DNA from 2 places in the Tritonibacter sp. AK171 genome. Region 2 is predicted to be linked to the other one. Evidence: riboswitches for the same ligand, from Rfam matches in the RefSeq annotation. Region 2 holds a riboswitch; the other holds the start of a gene.
What was found. Region 2 has a riboswitch for thiamine pyrophosphate ahead of thiB (thiamine ABC transporter substrate binding subunit). Riboswitches for the same ligand answer to the same signal wherever they lie in the genome.
Positions count from the first base shown of each region.

Region 1 (10,705 bases), 1.1 Mb from region 2:
ACAAAGGGCTGGCTCGGGTGATCCTTGGCACCGTGGCGGTGGAGAACCCCGATCTGGTGCGCGAGGCGGCACGGGCGTTTCCGGGCAAGGTCGCGGTCGGGATCGACGCGCGTGGTGGCAAGGTTGCGACCAAAGGCTGGGCCGAGGAAACCGATGTCGACGTCACCGATCTGGCAAAATCCTTTGAGGACGCGGGTGTTGCAGCGATCATCTACACCGACATCATGCGCGACGGCGCGATGAAAGGTCCAAACATTGACGCCACCGCCGCGCTGGCAAATGCCGTGTCGATCCCGGTGATCGCCTCTGGCGGCGTCTCCTCGCTTGACGATCTGCGCGCGCTGAAATCCTGCGGCGCGCCGCTCAATGGCGCAATTTCGGGCCGCGCGCTCTATGATGGCGCGATTGATCTTTCTGAGGCGCTGGCGGTCCTCAAGGGCTGATCGCCCCCTCCTCACACGACCGCGCCTGCAGCTATCCAGTTGACCTATCGACGAGGTGTTTCGCTTCGGGCAAAGCCCGAAGCGACCGCGGAGGCGCGTGTCCTGCGGACACGCGCCTCCGCGCCCGGCCCAACGCCGAAAGATCCTCGCCAAAGGCGGGGATTGCATCGGGGGCGGGAGCCTTCCCCTCGCTGGAGAACGCAGCACTCCGATCTGCGGCACCTTGCCCACTGGCGCCACACGCCCGCGCCTGTCACGCTCCCTGAAAAGGAGCCTCGCCATGCCGAAGATCGAGACCAGCCCGCTGCCAAAAACTTCCACCCTGTGGAGGATGGTTCAACCGGGTGACTTCATCGATGGCTATGCGGTGGAGAGCCGCCTTGGCCCACGAGAGGCGGCGGATATCGGCCTCAGCATGCCCAAATGGGCCAGTGCCCTGCTGGCGTTGCGCAACCGCATCGTGCGCCCTTTGGGCCTCAAGACCGAAGTGAGCGATACCGGGGAAGGCGCGATTTTTCCGGTCACCTATGAAGATGCGCAGGAAATGATCCTGGGAACAGATGACACCCACCTGAATTTCCGCATCTGCGTGCGTCAGGAAGCGGGTCGCATTCACATGGCGACTTGGGTGCACCGTAACAATTGGCTGGGACGGATCTACCTGATGGTGGTGATGCCGTTTCACATCCTGATCGTGCGCGATTCCATGCGCCGGATCGCACGCGCAGACACGCCTGCTGCCTCAGCGCAAACGCCGCACTAACGCAGAGCCCTCACGCCGAGACAGGGTATTCCGCAAACCTGCTACTGCGTTGCGGCCTCAGAGAGGTTTTGCAGCGCAGCGGTCATGCCCGCGATGAATTCAGCGTTGGCTTTGATATCCAGCCCCTCGAACATCATCACCGGGTCCTCATAGGTGAGCCAGACCTTGCCCTCGCTGTCCTCATATGCCAGCGCCTTAAGCGGCAAAAACAGCCCCGCGCGCGCATCAGCCTGCATCGCCGGTGTGCCGATCTTGGGGTTGCCAAAGATCAGCAGCTGCGAGGCGGCAAGCTCCTCGCCAATCCCTTCGGCCCCTTTGGCATGATCGACGCGAGCGAACACGGTCGCGCCCGCCTTGTCCAGCGCCATTTCGAGCGCATCCAGTGTTGCGGGCACGGAATGGCGGCTCTCGACTTTGACCAGATCCGCAAGGGCGGGCACGGCGCTCATCAGGGCAATCGCGGCAGCGGTTACAAAGGTTTTCATAAGATCTCCTCAATCACAAATGGACGATTTGGCGCAAAATCTGGCGCGCGCCACCGGGCTTCGCCAGTCACAAACGCGACAAGCGCTGAAATCGGCAAAGACCGGCCACCCTCTGGCCCGCACCTGCCCCCTGACCACCTCGTGCAATTCGCAGGCCCGCGCGCGATGCCCTCTTTTCCCGCCGTCGGTTCCGGTCCATAAGGCAAATATGCTTAAGACCCGTCTCATTCCCTGTCTCGATGTCGCCGATGGCCGTGTGGTCAAGGGCGTGAATTTTGTCGGCCTGCGTGACGCAGGCGATCCGGTGGAGGCCGCGCGCGCCTATGACGCCGCCGGTGCCGATGAGATCTGTTTCCTCGACATCCACGCGACCCATGAAAACCGCGGCACGATGTTTGACATGGTGCGCCGCACCGCCGAGCAATGCTTTGTGCCGCTCACCGTGGGCGGCGGCGTACGCACCAAGGACGATGTGCGCGCGCTTCTGTTGGCGGGGGCCGATAAGGTCTCGTTCAATTCCGCCGCTGTGGCCAACCCGGATGTGATCCGCGAGGCCGCCGACCAGTTCGGCAGCCAGTGCATCGTCTGCGCCATCGACGCCAAATCCGTCGCCCCCGGCAAATGGGAGATCTTCACCCATGGCGGGCGCCGCGAGACCGGCATCGACGCGGTGGAATTCGCCCGTCTTGTAACCGCCAAAGGCGCGGGCGAGATCCTGCTGACCTCGATGGATCGCGACGGCACCAAATCGGGTTTCAACCTCGAGATGACCCGCGCGATTTCCGATGCGGTGGATGTGCCGGTGATTGCCTCTGGCGGTGTCGGCACTCTGGATCACCTCGTGGACGGTGTGACCAAAGGTGGCGCCAGCGCGGTCCTGGCCGCATCGATCTTCCACTTTGGCGAATACACGGTGCAAGAGGCCAAAGAGCACATGATCGCCAATGGCATCCCGATGAGGCTCCAATGACCCTGCTGCATGACCTCGAACAGACCATTCTGTCGCGCAAAGGCACCGATCCAGACACAAGCTGGACCGCGAAACTCTTGTCCAAAGGGCCGGAGAAATGTGCGGAGAAATTCGGCGAAGAAGCCATAGAGGCCATCATCGAGGCGGTGAAGGACGACAAGGCAGGGCTCGCGTCTGAGGGCGCGGATGTGCTCTATCATTTCCTGGTGATGCTGGCGGCGCGCGACGTGGCGCTGGATGATGTGCTCAAGGTTCTGGCCGAGCGTCAGGGCCTGAGCGGCATCGCCGAAAAAGCGGCCCGCCCCAAGGGATAGACCCTGCCGCTTTGCGTGCTCTCCCCTGCCAGCGAGGAGCGACACCCTGAAGGCGCAGCAAGACGCGCCACCAAGTCCACGGCGACTTGCGCGCGCCGCTATGCCAAACACACCTCAGCATAGAAAACGCAGGCTATGTGATTGCCCCTGCTCGGTGGCGTGCGAACATATTCTATGTCGAGGGAAAGAGGGAGTAAAACCACGCACAGCATCGCCGGCGCAGGAATGCGATGTTCGTGCGCAACTTCACAGAGCGCGCAAAAATCGGATAATTTTCAATCCGTTATACATGTATCACTGGGAGTTTAAATACCATCTCAGGAGTGAGATGGTGGGCGACCCTGGAATCGAACCAGGCGTGCGTCTCCGCGAGGGAGTTACAGTCCCCTGCCACACCTTGCGGCCTGTCGCCCACTGTCAGAAGCTTGTTGCACCTAACGTGGAGGCGTGATTACAAGCACCCCAATCGGGCGTCAACAGCAAAAGCACAACTTTTTTCGCCCACCTCGAATTTTGTTTTCCGGAGCGCGCCATGAACAAGAAACCCAGCAAGAAACCCTCCTGGGTGGTGGACAAAGAGAAGGCCAAGAAAGCTGCATCTGCCGAGACCGTCTGGCTTTTTGGTCTTCATGCTGTGCGCGACGCTCTGCTGAATCCAAAGCGTGAAAAACTGCGTCTTGTGGTGACATTGAATGCCCACAACAAACTTGAAGATGCGATCACCGACTCTGGGGTCACCCCCGAAGTGGTCGACCCGCGCAAATTCTCAGTGCCCATCGATCCCGGTTCGGTGCATCAGGGGGCGGCGCTGGAAGTAAAGCCTCTGAACTGGGGGGGGCTCGATGAAAACTGTATCGGGGCTGAGGTCCCGCGTGTGCTCCTGCTGGACCGGGTGACAGATCCCCATAACGTCGGTGCCATCCTGCGCTCTGCCGAGGTATTGGGAGCCTCTGCGGTGATTGGCACCCGGCACCATTCGGCGCCAGAGACAGGCGCGCTCGCCAAGACCGCATCGGGTGCGCTGGAACGTCAGCCCTATCTGCGGATGCGCAACCTCTCGGATACCATCGTTGCACTGCAACAAATGGGGTATCTGGTGCTGGGGCTGGACGGTGAGGCCGAAGAAACCATTGAAGAGGCCGTGGCAGGGCGCACCAAAGAGCCGATTGCGCTGGTGCTTGGCGCTGAGGGGCCGGGTTTGCGGCAGAAAACCAAGGAAACCGTGGATAAACTGGTCAAAATCGACGCAGCGCGGGGTTTTGGCTCGTTGAATGTTTCAAATGCGGCTGCACTCTCCCTATATGCATCTCTGAAGGGTTGAGGCACACAGGAGGTCCCCATCGCACATAAGAGCATTCCCGGAGGCAAGCTGATCATTTGCTGCTATTGCGGCGTGCAATCGGCCTTTGTCCCTGATGCAGCCCTGCATGCGCTGGTCTGTGGCACCTGTGGCGCGCCACTCTCGGCCCAAAAACAACGCCCCCTCAGCGAACACAAGGGGGCGAAGATGCCAAAGGCGACAAAACCCTCCAAGGCGAAAAAGCCCAAGAAGTCCAAATCGGGGGACTGGGGCGCGCTCGCTTACGAGTTGGCCAATGCCAAGCTGATGAAGAAGCATAAGAAGAAAAAGAAATCCTCCTGGAAGAAAGTCTTTGATGTGATCGAGGATATTTTCGACTGAAGGAGAGGCGCGCCGGTTCAGGGCAATCGCATCTGCGCAGTTGCTGTGTCCTCACGGCTGCAGTGGCGCGCCGCTTTGCGCACAGAGCATTCACTTTCCCGTTTAGTCCCTTTTCTGATGACGCGAGCTTGGGCATTCTCCGGCGCGATACGAACAAACGGAGATCTACCGGGTGCTGACCGACTGTCTGACATATATTCTGCGTGGCACTGGCCTTGCTCTTGCGCTCGGGGGGGCGGTGTCGTTTTTGCCCTCGTCCGAAGCCAAGGCACAAACGGTTTATGTGGCGGTGCAGGATGGGCTGGCGATTGGGGGGTATGATCCGGTGTCCTTCCATGTGGCGCATGAACCGATGAAGGGGCATGAAGACCACGCCTTGATGTGGAAAGGGGCGGTCTGGCTGTTTCATTCAGCGCAAAATCAATCCCGGTTCGAGGCCAATCCTCGCGCCTTTGCACCGCGATTTGGCGGGCATTGCGCCTACGGGTTGGCGCGTGGGAAAGTCTTTGAAGGCGATCCTGACACATGGGAAATTGTGGACGGGCAACTCTATCTTTTCCGCACGCCGCGTGGGCGCAGCCTGTGGCTGGAGGATCAAAACCAGATGATCGAGGCTGCTCATGCAGAATGGCCCGACGCGCTGCATCAGGACTGATCCGCTCAGCCTGTTTTCCGCGCTGACGTCGCAGCGCGCGGTGTGGCACTGGCGCTCTTGTCAAGTTTCAAAGCTCGCACCTTATTCACGAAAACGAGAGCGCCCCTTTTTTTGGAATATAAACGCCCCAGATTCTTAATCAGACTGTGGCACTGGAACCGCCATAGATCTTTTTCACTGTCCCTCGTTCCACACCTCGCGCCCGAAGCAATTTCGGGCGCTTTTTTCTTGCCCTGTTGGGGGGCCTGTTCGCCCACCCCGCGCGAGAGGGCTTGCACGCGCTAGCCGGGGCTTACACAGTGTCTTTATGTATTCTGATGCGCTCCTGACCGATATCTTGCGCCGAACACGCAGCATTGCCGTGGTCGGGGTCTCTGCCAATCCCGTGCGACCGAGTTTTTATGTCGCCCGATACCTGTCGCTGAAAGGCTACCGGGTGATTCCGGTAAACCCCGGTCACGCTGGCAAGGAGCTCTTTGGTGAGACCGTGCGCGCGACACTTGCCGACATTGAAGAGCCGGTGGATATGGTCGATATCTTTCGCCGATCAGAAGCGGTTCCAGAGATTGTCGACGAGGCGCTTATGGCTTTTGGGTCGTTGCAGACGATCTGGATGCAGATCGGGGTCGAGCACAAAGACGCGGCGGCACAGGCTGAAGCGCGTGGCGTTACGGTGATTCAGAACCGCTGCCCCAAGATCGAATATCAACGCTTGTTTGGCGAGTTGCGGCAAGGCGGCTTTGCCACTGGGATCATATCGTCAAAACTCTGATCCCGCCGGGGCGCTGCCCCGGACCCCGAGATATTTTTGAGAAGATGAAGGGGCTGGGCCTCAGACCGGTTGGGAAATTGCAGCCTCAACCCAAGCCACCAGCGCATCCAGATCCGGGGCGGCTTCTTGGGAGACGCCTTCGGCAAAGCTCTCGAAGGCGGCGACATTCATGCGATTGACGCCGCAGACCACGGGCAGCCCCATGGCCAGCGCCTCACCGATGAGGGGGCGCATGCCGCGCCCGTCGGCCTCGTGTTTGCCGAATTTGTTGACGATCAGGACTTGTGGGGCCGGTATTGCATCCAGCGCGCTGGTCACAAGGCCAACCGCGCGTTCGAGCGCCTCTGGGTTGAGGCGACAGCCGCGGGCCCCTTCGCCCAGCGATTGCGAGATGCGAATGGTTTCGCCATCGGGCAACACGCGCACGTCCATATCGCAGAGCTTGTTGTCATAGCATTCGGTATTGGTCTGCACGATGCCTGCGGTGCGGATACCCTGTGCGGCGAGCCGCTCTGCCAGAGCGGTCAGCAGGCGATCCGTGGCGCCGCGTTCGGTGGTCATCACATAGGCAAGCTGCATGGGGTCGTCCTTTGCATATCTTCCGCGCGAGCCTAGCGTGAAAGATATGCCGCCGCCAGAGCACTGTTGTCGCAGATTAGCGCGTACCGTGCGTTCCTGCGGCCATGGCGCTGAGGCCAAGCCGTTCGAACAGCGCCTCGTCCGCGTCCTCTTCAGGATTGTCCGCCGTCAGGAGCGTGTCGCCCATAAAGATGGAATTGGCCCCGGCAAAAATGCACATCGCCTGCAGTTCATCGCTCATTTCGGTGCGCCCGGCCGAGAGCCGCACATGCGCGCGCGGCATCAGGATGCGGGCCAGCGCGATGGTACGGACGAATTCGATCGGATCGAGCGGAGGCGTGTCGGCCAGTGGCGTATCTGCCATCGGAATCAGCATGTTGATCGGCACCGATTGCGGATGTTCCGGCAGCGTCGCGAGGCTCAGCAGCATGTCGATGCGGTCGCCGCGCTCTTCGCCCACGCCAAGGATGCCGCCAGAGCAGACGTTGATCCCGGCCTCGCGCACCCGCGCCAGGGTTTCTAACCGATCCGCAAAGCTGCGGGTGGTGATGACCTCCGGGTAGTAGCGCTCTGAGGTGTCGATGTTGTGATTGTAGTAATCCAGCCCCGCATCCCGCAGGCGCAGCACCTGATCCTGCTCCAGCATACCCAGCGTCATGCAGGTCTCCATCCCCAGCGCCTTGACGCCTTCGATCATCGCTTCCAGCTGGGCCATGTCGCGCGTCTTGGGGCTACGCCATGCCGCGCCCATGCAGTAGCGCGTGGCACCAGCGTCGCGGGCCTTCTTGGCCTCGGCGATGACACGCTGCACCTCGATCAGTTTGGACGCCGGGAGCTGCGCGCCATTACGTGCCGATTGCGAACAATAGGCGCAATCCTCGGCGCAGCCGCCGGTCTTGATCGACAGGAGGCGCGATTTTTGCACCGCGTTGGGATCAAACATCTGGCGGTGCAGGCTCTGGGCCTGAAACAGCAGATCCATGAAGGGTTGGGCATAGATCTCCTCTGCCTCCTGCCGGGTCCAGTCGGTGCGGATAAGGGGCGTATCGAGCATGGAAAAACCTCGCTGGGCAGATGGCAGGGGACACGCCAAAGGCGATCTCTCATTTTATAGATAATATATAAAATGAGTCGCAAGGGCTTAAATCCTTGATCTTTAGTCGCTTTGAAGGCGTCTCGCGCCCCTGAGCGCCCGGAAGACGCGAAAAGGGACCCATTGAAAGGGCGATGGAAAATCCGCTTGACGCACCACACCCCCCTCCCCTACCCCTAAGGCACGCAGGGGAGTCCCGCCGAGGGGACTGAGAGGCAGACAGGGAGAAATCCCGGTGACGCGACCCTTAGAACCTGACCCAGTTGATACTGGCGTAGGAAGCTAGGACAGCCGCGCACCGCCCCCGTTCAGGGTGCGTTCGCGCTGATCTGATACGGCAGGATCTGAACATCCTGCCCCGTTTTCCTGAGGCCCGGCTCAATTGGTGTTTTTGAGAATGGACTCGAGGAGCACCAAGATGAACGTCCCCAACCCAAAGATCACCACAGGCGCATTGCCCGCCTCTCGTAAGATCTATGTGGCAGGCGAGATGCATGAAGGCATCCGCGTGCCGATGCGCGAAATTGCCACCCACCCCACCGCGGGCGAAGCGCCGCTGCCGGTCTATGACAGCTCCGGGCCCTATACCGATCCCGATGTGTTGACCGACATTCGCGACGGATTGGCCCCGTTGCGCGCGGCGTGGATCAAGGCGCGCGGCGATGTTGAGGCCTACACTGGCCGGAATGTGACCGCTGCAGACAATGGCTTTGTCGCAGGTGACCGGCTGGTGCCGGAATTTCCTGTGAAACCGGCCCCTTTGCGCGGGACCGGGGATGCAGCACCGACCCAGCTGGCCTATGCGCGCGCTGGCATCATTACGCCCGAGATGGAGTTCGTGGCGATCCGCGAAAACCAGCTCAGGGAGCTGTCCCCCTGTCATGGCGCGCGCGATGGGGAGGATTTTGGCGCAAATATCCCCGACTATGTGACGCCGGAGTTCGTGCGCGCCGAAATCGCCGCAGGGCGCGCCATCATCCCCGCCAATATCAACCACCCGGAGCTGGAGCCGATGATCATCGGTCGCAATTTCAAGGTGAAGATCAACGCCAATATGGGCACCTCGGCGGTGACCTCCTCAATGGAGGAAGAGGTGGACAAACTGGTCTGGGCGATCCGCTGGGGCGCGGATACGGTGATGGATCTGTCCACTGGGCGCAACATCCATAACACCCGGGAATGGATCATCCGTAACAGCCCGGTGCCGATCGGCACCGTGCCGATCTATCAGGCGCTGGAGAAGGTGAACGGTATCGCCGAGGACCTGACTTGGGAGGTATTCCGCGACACGCTGATCGAGCAGGCGGAACAAGGCGTCGACTATTTCACCATCCATGCGGGCGTGCGGCTGCATATGGTGCCGATGACCGTGGAACGCGTCACCGGGATCGTGTCGCGCGGTGGGTCGATCATGGCGAAGTGGTGCCTGCATCATCACAAGGAGAGCTTCCTTTATGAGCACTTCGAGGAAATCTGCGACATTTGCCGCCGCTATGATGTGTCGTTTTCATTGGGCGATGGCTTGCGTCCGGGTTCGATTGCCGATGCCAATGACGCCGCGCAATTTGCCGAGCTGGAAACGCTGGGCGAGCTGACCAAGATCGCCTGGACCAAGGACTGTCAGGTGATGATCGAAGGGCCGGGCCATGTGGCCATGCACAAGATCAAGGAGAACATGGACAAGCAGCTGGAGTGCTGCCACGAGGCGCCGTTTTACACGCTGGGCCCGCTCACCACGGATATTGCGCCGGGGTACGATCATATCACCTCCGGCATTGGTGCGGCGATGATCGGCTGGTTTGGTTGCGCGATGCTCTGCTACGTGACGCCGAAGGAACATCTGGGCCTGCCGGACCGCGATGACGTCAAAACCGGGGTGATCACCTATAAAATCGCCGCCCATGCCGCTGATCTGGCCAAGGGTCTGCCCGGCGCGCAGCGGCGCGATGATGCGCTGAGCCGCGCGCGGTTTGAATTCCGCTGGGAAGATCAGTTCAACCTGTCTCTCGACCCGGAAACGGCACAGAGCTTCCACGATGAGACCCTGCCCAAAGAGGCCCATAAGGTGGCACATTTCTGCTCCATGTGCGGGCCGAAATTCTGCTCTATGCGGATCAGCCACGACATCCGCGCCGAGGCTCAGAAAGAGGGATTTGAGGCGATGGCGGCGAAATTCCGCGAAGGCGGTGAACTCTATGTGCCACTGAAAGAAACCACGCCAGAAGAGGCCTGAGCGCTGCCGTAGCCACCTGTTGCGCTGCCTGTGCGCCTCTTTAGGCGCGCGGGCAGCGCCCGGCCCAACGGGAGGTCGGGTCCCACCTTGAAAAGGTGGGGCATGACCGACGGGCGGGAGCCTCCCCGCCGCAGCCTGCCCAAATCAGGCCCAGATCAGCGCCTGATCAGAGCGGCTTGCCATCGAACTGCTGCAAGGTGACGCCCGCCGCCTCAAGCTGGCGACGCACCGCGCGCGCGATGTCCAGCGCTTCGGGCGTGTCGCCGTGCAGGCAAATGGTGTCGATGCGCGCCGGAATACGGCTTCCGTCCTCGGCCAGAATCGCACCCTCTTTCACCATCTGGGTGATCCGCTGCCCGGCGCGATCCGCATCGTGGATCACCGCCCCCGGCAGCGCGCGATCCACAAGGGTTGCATCGGCGTTATAGGCGCGGTCGGCAAAGATCTCGCAAGCGACATTGCAGCCCAAGGTCTCGGCTGCGGCCTGTTGCTGCGTGCCCGCCATCACCATGATGATGATCTCCGGTGCCACCCGCAGGGCAGCCTCATAACAGGCGCGCGCCATGTCATGATCGGCTGCAGCCATATTGGCCATGGCCCCGTGCAGTTTCAGGTGACGCACCTTGCCCCCGGCGGCCTCTGCCATCGCTTGCGCCGCCCCCACCTGATATTGCACCAGATTGGCCAGGCTCTCATGCGGCAGGTGCAGCTTGCGGC
Region 1 is NZ_CP126134.1:771,847-782,551, reverse strand. Features, by position in the region: gene hisA (1-(5-phosphoribosyl)-5-[(5-phosphoribosylamino)methylideneamino]imidazole-4-carboxamide isomerase) at 1-443, shown strand, start outside; gene QNI81_RS03700 (DUF2867 domain-containing protein) at 724-1,206, shown strand; gene QNI81_RS03695 (DUF302 domain-containing protein) at 1,248-1,691, opposite strand; gene hisF (imidazole glycerol phosphate synthase subunit HisF) at 1,900-2,661, shown strand; gene QNI81_RS03685 (phosphoribosyl-ATP diphosphatase) at 2,658-2,975, shown strand; tRNA gene QNI81_RS03680 (tRNA-Tyr) at 3,305-3,388, opposite strand; gene rlmB (23S rRNA (guanosine(2251)-2'-O)-methyltransferase RlmB) at 3,508-4,296, shown strand; gene QNI81_RS03670 (hypothetical protein) at 4,483-4,656, shown strand; gene QNI81_RS03665 (YHS domain-containing (seleno)protein) at 4,829-5,311, shown strand; gene QNI81_RS03660 (CoA-binding protein) at 5,619-6,083, shown strand; gene QNI81_RS03655 (DUF2478 domain-containing protein) at 6,144-6,662, opposite strand; gene bioB (biotin synthase BioB) at 6,739-7,716, opposite strand; TPP riboswitch at 7,933-8,053, shown strand; gene thiC (phosphomethylpyrimidine synthase ThiC) at 8,174-9,988, shown strand; gene QNI81_RS03640 (LamB/YcsF family protein) at 10,155-10,705, opposite strand, start outside.
Region 1: linked by a shared signal. The riboswitch ahead of thiC (phosphomethylpyrimidine synthase ThiC) and the one ahead of thiB (thiamine ABC transporter substrate binding subunit) in region 2 are both predicted to bind thiamine pyrophosphate.

Region 2 (10,705 bases):
CGAAGTGAACTCTTTGCTTCAGGTTGCGTCAGGTCGAGTTGCCTGCATTGAGGGCCGTATTTCAAAGGTCTCAAACCACTTTGCCAGCTGGGGCGATGCATTTCGCCAGCCCGCATCAGGGTGTCGGAAATCCACATAAGCCAGAGCTGCGGCAATGGCCAATTGACCAATATTTATGGGTCCCGACAGCAATGGCATCCAACGAGTCTCGATTGCGGCACAGGCTCCGACCACCTTGCTCAACTGCCCCTCAAGCCACGCGTCCCATTGTTTCTCAGCGGGGCGCAGGCGTTTTTCATAGGACATGGAAACTGCCGCATCCATGATGCCATCCGCCGTGGCCTCCAGAACTTTCATGTCCCAGCCACCGCGGTAAAGCACCCCGCCTGCACGCGCGTCTAAAAATTCGCATATGACCCGGCTGTCATAAAGCGTCGGGCCGCCTTCGCGGATTAAGGCCGGGATTTTTGCCAGCGGGTTACTGGCTGCCAGCGCCGAATCTGGCCCGGTCACAGAGGTGCTGACGGGCAGCAATTCCACATCATCCATCTGGCCAGTTTCATGCAGTACCAACACGACTTTGCGCACAAAGGGCGAGGCGGGCGAATAATAGAGCTTCATCTCACTGGATCTCCCTGATTGGTGCAACTCTAGCGCGAGGTGTGCAATGAGGGAAATGGGCTATCATAAAAAATGAAGCAGAGCAGGTAAGTTGAGGTGGTGGCAGGCTCCGCTCATGTTCCCAAATACTCTCGAAGCGCTGCTGGCGGATTGTCTAATGTTTCTGCGGTTGGGGCGGGAGGATGCAGTTTTCCTTCTGCGATGAGCAGGACCTCGTCGGTGATACGTCGGGCATCATCTGGATCGTGGCTTACCATCAGGAGCGTAATATTGCGTTCGGCTGAGATCTCCTTGACCAGATCCAGCATCTCCGCCTTGAGCGCAGGCCCAAGCGCGGCAAAGGGTTCGTCCAACAGCAACAGGTCGCGTTGTTGCACCAACACACGCGCCAGTGCGGCGCGGCTTTGCTGCCCTCCCGACAGTTCAGCCGGTTTGCGCCCCTCCATGCCGCTCAAGCCCACGCGCGATATCGCGACTTCTACAGTCTTGATTTCGTCGGGAGTGAGCTTGCGATTGGGATTGATCCCTAGTCCCGCGTTTTGCGCGACTGTCAAATGTGGAAACAGGTTGCCATCCTGAAATAGCATCGCAATGGGGCGCTTTCCCGGTGGGCGCGCCGTCAGATCGTCGCTGCGCCAAAGGATCTTTCCGCTGTCGAGTGGTTGAAACCCCGCAATCGCCTCGAGAAGGGTGGACTTGCCAGCCCCGGAGGGGCCGATCACCGCAACCCGTGCGCCTGCTTTGATGTCGGCGGTGCCGGAAAGGCAGAATTCTCCTTTGCGGATGTCCAATGCGTTAAGCCTCAGCATGAAGGCGCCCCCCTCGGTCCAAAATCCAGAACGCGCCCATGGATATGACAAACAATAGCAGCGCTGCCCCTTGTGCGGCTTCCATCCGGTAGGCTCCCATCAGCCGATAGACTTGCAGGGGCAGAGTGGCCACCTCGGGGTCGGCAAAGAGTGCGATCACACCAAGATCCCCAAGTGACAGCGCCGCCGTTAGTCCCGCTGCAAAGCCGATCTGCGCGCGACATCGAGGCAGAAGAACGCGTCTCCAGACCGTGCGCCCATGCATATCGAGTGCAAGCGCAAGCCTGGCATTATGGTGCAGCACGTGCCGCATACGTTGGACGAGTATCCGCAGTGCAAAGGGGAGTGCCATCACCATGTTCACCAGTGCTGTGACAGGCAGGGCCAACAGGAACGGGTCAACATAAGGGTATACCATCACAAACAGTCCCGTCCCGATCACCAGTGGAGAGGCAGCAAGGCCAAGTATGCCAGCCACTTCGCCGAGCCTTTTGCGTCCCAACGCTATGCTGGCCGATAACGGCAGAGCCACACATAACAAAAACACAGTGCTGAGTGCGGCAACCTGTATGGAAACCCACGTCGCGCCCCAGACAGATGCGGGCAGTGACGCAAGCCCCGGCAGCCCCGAAATCAATACGGCAAGCAAAGGTAGCATGAGAAAAAGCGCTGCGGCTGCGATCCAGAACCCGTCGATTATGCGTGCACAGGTTCCTTTGCCATCCCAACGTATCACGGCACGATCAAGACCCGTGCCAAACCCCTCAGTCGAAGAGGCTTTGAGCGCTAGAAATGCGGCCACCACTGTCAGGACAAGCTGCACGCCCGACAGCATCGCAGCCCGTCCAAGGTCAAAATCAAAGTGAAAGGCCTGATAAATCGCCAATTCGATCGTGGTGGCTTTGGGACCACCACCCAGGGTCAGCGCAACCGCGAAGCTCGACAAGCAGATGGCAAAGATCACCGCAGCCGTTCCCGGCACGACTTGCCGCAGCATTGGGGCTTCGGTCAGTTGCCACATGGCGCGAGGGCCTGCATTCAGTTGTGCAGCAAGGCGAAACCGTTCTGCTGGGATTTCTTGCCAGCCCTGCAGAATCAGTCGGGTCGCCAAGGGAAGATTAAAGAACACATGCGCGATCACCACCCCATGCAGCCCATAGATCTGCACAGGCGGCAGACCCGCAAGCCCAAGTAGATCGCTCAGCCAGCCCGAGCGGCCAAACACAGAGAGTAGCCCGAGAATTGCAACAATGACGGGCAGGATAAATGGCGCACCCAATAGGGTGATCAATACACGCCGCCCGAAAAACCGCCGCCGTGCTAGCGCTTTTGCCACCGGGATTGCCAGCGCCACGCTCAAGAGCGCCGACAGGCTGGCCTGCACCAGCGTGAAACGCAATGCCGCCCAATCGGCGGCTGCAAAACCACTAAGGTCATCTGCCCTCAATGCCACCGCAACAAGAGTGCCCAAAACCAGAAGCGCCACCCCAAGGGCGGCGCAGGTTCCGGGCCAGATCGCGACCACAGGCAAGGTTACTGGCTGAGCGCTGCGCGCCATTCGTCCAGCGCCTCGGCGCGTATAGATGCGGCTTCCTTTTCGGGCAGCAGCAGAGATTTTTCCGGGCTGACGAGGGTTTCAAACCCCTGAGGCAGACCTTCGGAGGGACTTACCGCCGGATACATCCAGTTTGTGGTCGGGATAACCGATTGGAAAGCATCAGATACCATGAACTGCAGGAACTGATCCGCCAGCTCTGGCTGGTCGCTTGCGGCAAGTTTGCCCGCAACTTCGACCTGCATGTAGTGTCCTTCGTCAAAAAGCGCCGCCGCTTTGCTGTCGTCGTTTTCGGCAATCAGATGGTAGGCAGGCGAGGTGGTGTAAGAGAGCACCATGTCGGCCTCGCCTTCGAGAAAGAGACCATAGGCCTCCGACCATCCTTTGGTCACGGTGACGATGTTGTCACTGAGGCTTTCCCAGATTGCGGGGGCCTCATCTGCATAGGCGGCCTTAACCCACATCAGCAGGCCCAGCCCCGGTGTTGAAGAACGCGGGTCCTGAATGACGATTTTCACGTCGCTCTCACCCAGGGCTTTGAAGTTCGACGGCACATCGGCATCCGCGCCGTGGACAAAGGCAAAATAACCCCAGTCGTAAGGAGCAAAATGCGTATCGTTCCACTCGATCGGCAGCGCATATTCCGCTGTGACAGACATCGGTGCAAAGAGACCCGTTTCTTTGGCTGCTGCGGTCAGATTGGTGTCGAGCCCCAACACGATATCGGCATCTGAACGTTCGCCTTCCAATTTGATCCGCGCAAGTAAGGCTGCGCCATCACCTGCCCCAACGAACTTAAGATCACAGTCACAGGTGGCCTCAAACGCGGCTTCTACAGCGGGGCCGGGCCCCCATTCCGAAACAAAGCTGTCGTATGTGTAGACCACCAACTGAGGTGTGTCTGCCGAGGCAGCGGTGGCAACCAATGTGGCGCTCGCAAGGATGAGGGATTTCATGTTGTCCTCCAATGCGGCGTTGGTAAGGAGGAGACTGAGCGCTATTGCTCCAAATCGTCCCAAACCTTCCCTCCGCCGGTATAATCCGGTTCAGGTTCAGCGGGTTCGCCAGATCGGCATCTCAGCGCAATATTTACGCGCACCCCGAGGTGGGGTGACACTAGGTGTGGTTGCATGGCTTGGCAAGGTGGCGCATGCGAGGCGCTGCCTCGCGCTCCGAGATATTTTGAGTTAGAAGAAGGCCTAAGTCCCCCGTTCTTCTAACCTGAAGTATCCCGGGGGTGAGGCCCACGGGGCCGAGGGGGCAGCGCCCCCCTTTGAATGCACTCTGCCATCCGTGTTGTGTTCACGGGCTTACTGTTTTGCAGACGAAGAAGGGGGATTTTTCTGTCCTTTGTGTGGGAGTAATGCGCGGATCTCTTTTCCCCGGCGGGCTTTGCCGCTAAAGGAACAAACCAAAGGAGACCCGCGCGCATGTCCATGAATTCTTTCGGCCACCTTTTTCGTGTCACCACTTGGGGTGAAAGCCATGGGCCCGCTTTGGGAGCGATTGTGGATGGTTGCCCGCCCAATGTGCCCATCTCACCAGAGATGTTGCAGCACTGGCTGGATAAACGTCGTCCCGGTCAAAACAAGAATACCACGCAGCGCAATGAGCCGGATGCCGTGAAAATCCTGTCGGGCGTGTTTGAGGGCAAATCCACCGGGACACCGATCCAGTTGATGATCGAGAACACCGACCAGCGCTCAAAGGACTATGGCGAGATTGCGCAAACTTTCCGCCCGGGGCATGCGGACATCACCTACTTCCAGAAATATGGCAATCGTGACTATCGTGGTGGCGGGCGGTCTTCTGCACGCGAAACTGCGGCGCGAGTGGCTGCGGGCGGTGTTGCCCGCGAGGCGATCAAAGCGTTGGTGCCGGGGCTTGAGATCAAAGGTTATATGACCCGGATGGGTGAGATGGAGATTGACCGTACGCGCTTTGACTGGGCGGCGATTGATCAGAATGACTTCTGGATTCCCGATGCGGCGGCTGTTCAACCTTGGGAAGACTATCTGCAAGCCTTGCGCAAACAGCATGATTCGGTTGGTGCTGTGGTCGAAGTGGTTGCGCGCGGTGTACCTGCCGGTATCGGCGCGCCGATATATGGCAAGCTCGACACCGATCTTGCTGCCGCCATGATGTCGATTAACGCGGTCAAAGGCGTCGAGATTGGCGAAGGGATGCATGCGGCCCAGTTGAAAGGGTCTGAGAATGCCGATGAGATCTTCATGGGCAATGACGGCGCGCCGGTTTATTCGTCGAACCACGCAGGCGGCATTCTGGGTGGTATTTCTACCGGTCAGGATGTGGTGGTGCGTTTCGCTGTGAAGCCGACCTCGTCCATTCTCACGCCGCGCCAGTCGATCCGCAAGGATGGCACAACAACCGAAGTCATTACCAAAGGTCGACACGATCCCTGTGTAGGTATCCGCGCGGTACCTGTCGCCGAAGCGATGATGGCTTGCGTGATCCTTGATCACCTATTGCTGCACCGTGGACAGATTGGTGAAAATCAGGGCCATATCGGCTGAATTGGTCGCCGTTGACAGAATCATAGATTGCTGCATGGTGCGCTGCAGCTGCCTAGTCTGTGACTGTGGTGGTAAATGACGGTGCAAACGCGTCAGCTTTTGTTCTGCCAAGGCAGTATTTTGTGTTGCTCTCTTTGTTATTGTGCTCGCGGGAGGTGGCCTGGATGAATGGGCACCGTCTCCCAGGCGTTTTGCGCTGATTAAACTATAGAACACGCTTACTTATCTGCTAACCGGCTTGGCTAACATGATGCGCACGGCCTTGTATATTTCGGTTTTTCAAAACCGTCGGCGCGCAAAACACCGTTAAAAGTGAGTCCAGTTTTGTGGAATAGTCCGGGAGTTTGATAACGCTCTGTTTAGGTGCGGATGTTTAGAGACGAGGTATTCCACTGTGGAGGTGTCTTATGAAACATGCGTTCAACAGACTAGGTTTTCAGATCGGTTTCGGTGTTACCTTGTTGCTGTGCGGATTGGCCGCAGCGTTGTTTTTTGTCCTGTTTAATCAATCCAAAACCGCACTTGTCGACGCGGCAGAGACGCGGCAGGCGATGTCCATCAAAATCCTTGTGAATGAGATGGCACATTATCAGGATTTCGAGGTGACCACCGATGCCAACGGCGAGGTGTCTGGTCTGACGGCGCAATCAATCGTCGCGTTTGAGAACCATGACATGATCGACAGGGTCGGCTCAATTTCCGGGGAAACGGCTACGATCTTTGTCTGGGACGATGCAGAGCAAGATTTCGTACGCCGCACCACAAATATCATCAAAGATGATGGTGCGCGGGCAGTGGGGACCGTCCTCGGCAAAGCTAACCCGGTTTATGCGTCGATGATGAAGGGCGAGGTCTTTCGCGGGCAAGCCACCATCCTGGGGAAAGACTATTTCACCATTTATGTACCGGTCCTCAGCGAGGCCGGTGAGCCGCTTGGTATCTTCTATGTCGGTGTGGCAAAGGAAGCGCTGACAGTTGCGATCAACGAGATGTTGGTCGAGGGGGGCGTGATTGCTGTCCTCGGTCTTCTGGTGGCGATGGGACTAACAGTGATCGCGCTTCGGTACATGTTGCGTCCGATCCAATCGCTCGAGGTGGCGGTGACCGCGATCCGGGATGAAGATTACGACACGGTCGTTCCCTTCACCAATCGGCCCGACGGGATTGGTGGGGTGTCGCGCAGTGTTGAGCAGTTCCGCCAAAAACTCTCAAATGCTGTGGAAGATGAGCACCGCGCCAAAGAGCAACGCATGCGACAGGACGCGGCGGTTGCGCGGCTTCAGGAAGGGCTCGGCAGTTTGGCCAGCCGCGACTTGTCTCATCGCATTGGCGAAAATTCCGGCTTTCCCGAAGAATATGAGGGGCTGCGCAAAGATTTCGATGCGGTTGCAGAAAACCTTGCTGCGGCGATGGGAGAAATCGCAACCGTGGCCGAAAACCTCAGCGGTTCTGCAAGCGAAGTGGAAATGGTATCTTCTGATCTGTCGCGCCGCGTAGAGCGTCAGGCCGCAACGCTGGAAGAATCTGCAGCGGCGCTGGAAGAGCTGAATAACAGCGGTAAAAACGTGTCTGAGCGCATCCTTGAGGCCAATCATCTTGCCACGCAGAGTACCGACGTATCGCGCCGCAGTGGTGAGCAACTGGAAGAAGCCATCACGGCGATTGAGCAAATCGAACAGGCCTCTGGTGAGATCGACAAGATTGTCGGGCTGATCGAGGATATTGCGTTCCAGACCAACCTGCTTGCGCTCAACGCTGGGGTAGAAGCCGCCCGGGCAGGCGAGGCGGGACAAGGCTTTGCCGTGGTTGCAACCGAGGTGCGAAACCTTGCTCAGCGTGCGTCGGATTCGGTCGGAGAAATCCGTGCCCTTACACAAGGGAACATCAAGCAGGTCTCGGAAGGATCAAGGCTGGTAGCCACAACCGGAGAGTCAATCCGAGCGGTTCTTGAGCAGATCAATAACCTAGGTGCGCTTGTGTCTGATATCACCACCGAAGTGCAAAACCAGACGCAAGGTCTCAGCGAGATTAACATGGGTATCCGTGATCTGGATACTGCAACACAGGAAAGTGCGGCTGTGGCAAGCAACGCCGACACCGCCAGTGTTCGCATGAAGAATGATGCACAACGCCTGTCGCTGACCGTTTCGCAATTCAAACTGACGCAATCGGCGGGGAGCAGCCCGGTCAGCGCCATCGCGGCTGAATAAACCACGTAGAGGCGAACCTGCCAAATGGGTGGGTTCGCCTTCGTTCAATCAGAACATGGTGTTGCTGTTTGCAGCCTCTGATGGGACGGGCTGGATGACATCCCAGTGTTCAACGATCATGCCATCTTCCACCCGGAAGATGTCGACCACAGCCTCGCCTAGGTCTTCTTCGCCATTCGTAGACTGCACATGCAACCATACGAGATCACCGTCGGCGGCGCTGCGCACGATGCGGGCGCGGGATTCGGGATTTTCGGCAAAATATCCAGAGAAAAACGATACCAATGGGGCTTTGCCGTCGGGAACGTTCGGGTTGTGCTGAATATAGTCTTCGGCAATCACATCGCTGGCTGCGATGTTATGTTCGTTGAAGAACTGGTCATAGAATTCGACGACCAGCGCACGGTTGGCTTCTTCTGTCGCAAGGTCACGCTCTGAGATCTCTGCCAGAACAGAGAGGGGAGCCGCAGAGATCATTGCAGCAAGTGCGGTGGATTTGAGGATTTTGTTCATTTTCGTGTCCATTTTGTTGTGGCTCGAAATCAAATTACGGTGTGCCTGCCCGGATCATGATGTGGTCAGTTTGACTGTCAGTGCACCATGGGTATGAAGCATGCAAAACCGGTCTGATTTCGATCGCACGGGGACAGTTAGGAAGTGCCATTTCCCCGCGCAAGAAGTCACCGGACCGTGACTAGGTCACTGCGCAGTGACCTATAACCAGTTGAAAAGGTGAAGAATGACCAGCGAACCGACTCCCTTTGAGCAACCATGCCCGATCCGTGATGTCCTTGACCGGATTGGCGATCAGTGGAGTCTTCTGGTGCTGGAGGCGCTTTCGGAGCAGACGTGGCGCTTTAATACGTTGCAGCGTGAGATTGGCGATGTGTCAAAGCAGATGCTGTCAAAGACTCTCAGGCGCCTAGAGCAGGATGGGTTTGTGACGCGCGCGATTTACCCCGAGGTGCCGCCGCGAGTGGAATATGCGCTGACGGATCTGGGCCGCTCTTTCATGGAGCCGCTCAATATCTTGATTAACTGGGCGGATGTGCATCACCTTGCAATCGTGGAATCACGACGCGCCTGCCGAGAGTAATCGGTGGCATTTGCCAATATTTATAGTGTGTTCGGAAGGATATGGTGCCCAGAAGAGGACTCGAACCTCCACGTCCATACGGACACTAGCACCTGAAGCTAGCGCGTCTACCAATTCCGCCATCTGGGCACAGATGTCGTGAGGTGGGCGTATAAGCGGGAATCAACAGAGCAGCAAGTGGAAAAATGCGTTCGCGAAGGTTCAATGCCCAGTCTGCTCAATCACGGCAAAATGACGGGATAAGCCGTTTGCAAACAGCAACTTATCTAATTTTTATAAGGGGGATATATGGTGCCCAGAAGAGGACTCGAACCTCCACGTCCATACGGACACTAGCACCTGAAGCTAGCGCGTCTACCAATTCCGCCATCTGGGCACAGATGTCGTGAGAGCGGCGTATAAGCCGAGTCTTGGGGAGGGTCAAACGGAATTTTGACATTTTTGCAAAATCATGCGGCGTAACTGCTTCGGCTCTGGGGCTTGCGTCAATCAGCGACGTTTTGCGCCTTGTTTGAAAGGGGCCAGAGCGGTAAATCGGGACAACAGCTACGCGAGAGGAGCCAAGTCATGTCCAAACTGGTCACCATTTATGGCGGTTCAGGGTTTGTCGGTCGCTATATCGCGCGCCGCATGGCGAAAGAGGGCTGGCGCGTGCGCGTCGCAGTACGCCGCCCCAATGAGGCAATGCATGTCAAACCCTACGGCGTGCCCGGTCAGGTCGAGCCGGTGTTTTGCAACATCCGCGACGATGCCTCTGTTGCTGCGGTAATGGCGGGCTCAGATGCGGTGGTGAACTGCGTTGGCGTCCTGAATGAGATTGGCAAGAACACATTCTCCGCAGTTCAGTCTGAAGGCGCGGGGCGGATCGCCCGGATCGCGGCTGACACGGGGGTGGAGCGTCTGGTTCATGTCTCCGCCATTGGCGCAGATGCCGAGGGCGCCAGCGAATATGCCCGCACCAAGGCCGCGGGCGAGGCTGCGGTGCTTGAGGCTTTCCCCGATGCGATGATTCTACGGCCTTCCATTATCTTTGGTGCGGAAGATCAGTTCTTTAACCGGTTTGCGGGCATGACCCGATTTGGCCCGATCCTGCCGATCGCAGGGGGCGCCACCCGGTTCCAGCCTGTTTATGTCGATGATGTTGCCAAGGCCGCAGTCGCGGGGCTGACAGGATCTGCCGCGCCAGGCACCTATGAGCTTGGTGGTCCGGAGGTGAAGAGCTTTGCCGATCTGATGGCGCAGATGCTCGATGTGATCCACCGCCGCCGCATCGTCGTGTCTCTGCCGAATTTCGTCGCGCGCATCATGGCCTTTGGGTTTGATCTGGCGCAGTCCGCCACCTTTGGCCTGTTCACCAATGGTCTGCTGACCCGCGATCAGCTGAAGAACCTGAACAGCGACAATGTGGTGGCCGATGGGGCTAAGGGGCTGGCGGATCTTGGTATTGAGCCGGTCACGCTCGGTTCGGTGCTGCCCGACTATCTTTGGAAATTCCGTCCATCCGGACAGTATGACGAACTGATGAAATCCGCCGGAAACCTGCGCGGCGATGTCTAAGGCCAACGCCTGAGTTAAAGAGACGCTGAGAGGGTGCGATCTGGGTCGCACCCTTTTTGTTTGTCTTACTGATAGGCGATGATCAGTAGCGCGATGCCGAGCACCACCCGATATATGACGTAGGGGGTGAAGCTCACGGATTTGAGCAGACGCATCATCAGCGCAAGTGCTGCGAGAGCGGAGACCATCGCCAGCAGAGCCGCGATTCCCATGTCGCGCATCAATCCAACATCGGCATTCAGGGCCACCTCTGTTCCAAGCAGTAAGCCTGAAGCGATGATGGTGGGGATCGACATCAGCATGGCAATGCGTGCGCCGTCTTC
Region 2 is NZ_CP126134.1:2,839,892-2,850,596, reverse strand. Features, by position in the region: gene QNI81_RS13345 (glutathione S-transferase) at 19-621, opposite strand; gene QNI81_RS13340 (thiamine ABC transporter ATP-binding protein) at 735-1,430, opposite strand; gene QNI81_RS13335 (thiamine/thiamine pyrophosphate ABC transporter permease ThiP) at 1,417-2,988, opposite strand; gene thiB (thiamine ABC transporter substrate binding subunit) at 2,964-3,941, opposite strand; TPP riboswitch at 3,992-4,098, opposite strand; gene aroC (chorismate synthase) at 4,416-5,519, shown strand; gene QNI81_RS13320 (methyl-accepting chemotaxis protein) at 5,927-7,729, shown strand; gene QNI81_RS13315 (nuclear transport factor 2 family protein) at 7,778-8,242, opposite strand; gene QNI81_RS13310 (winged helix-turn-helix transcriptional regulator) at 8,469-8,825, shown strand; tRNA gene QNI81_RS13305 (tRNA-Leu) at 8,868-8,954, opposite strand; tRNA gene QNI81_RS13300 (tRNA-Leu) at 9,115-9,201, opposite strand; gene QNI81_RS13295 (complex I NDUFA9 subunit family protein) at 9,393-10,382, shown strand; gene QNI81_RS13290 (undecaprenyl-diphosphate phosphatase) at 10,448-10,705, opposite strand, start outside.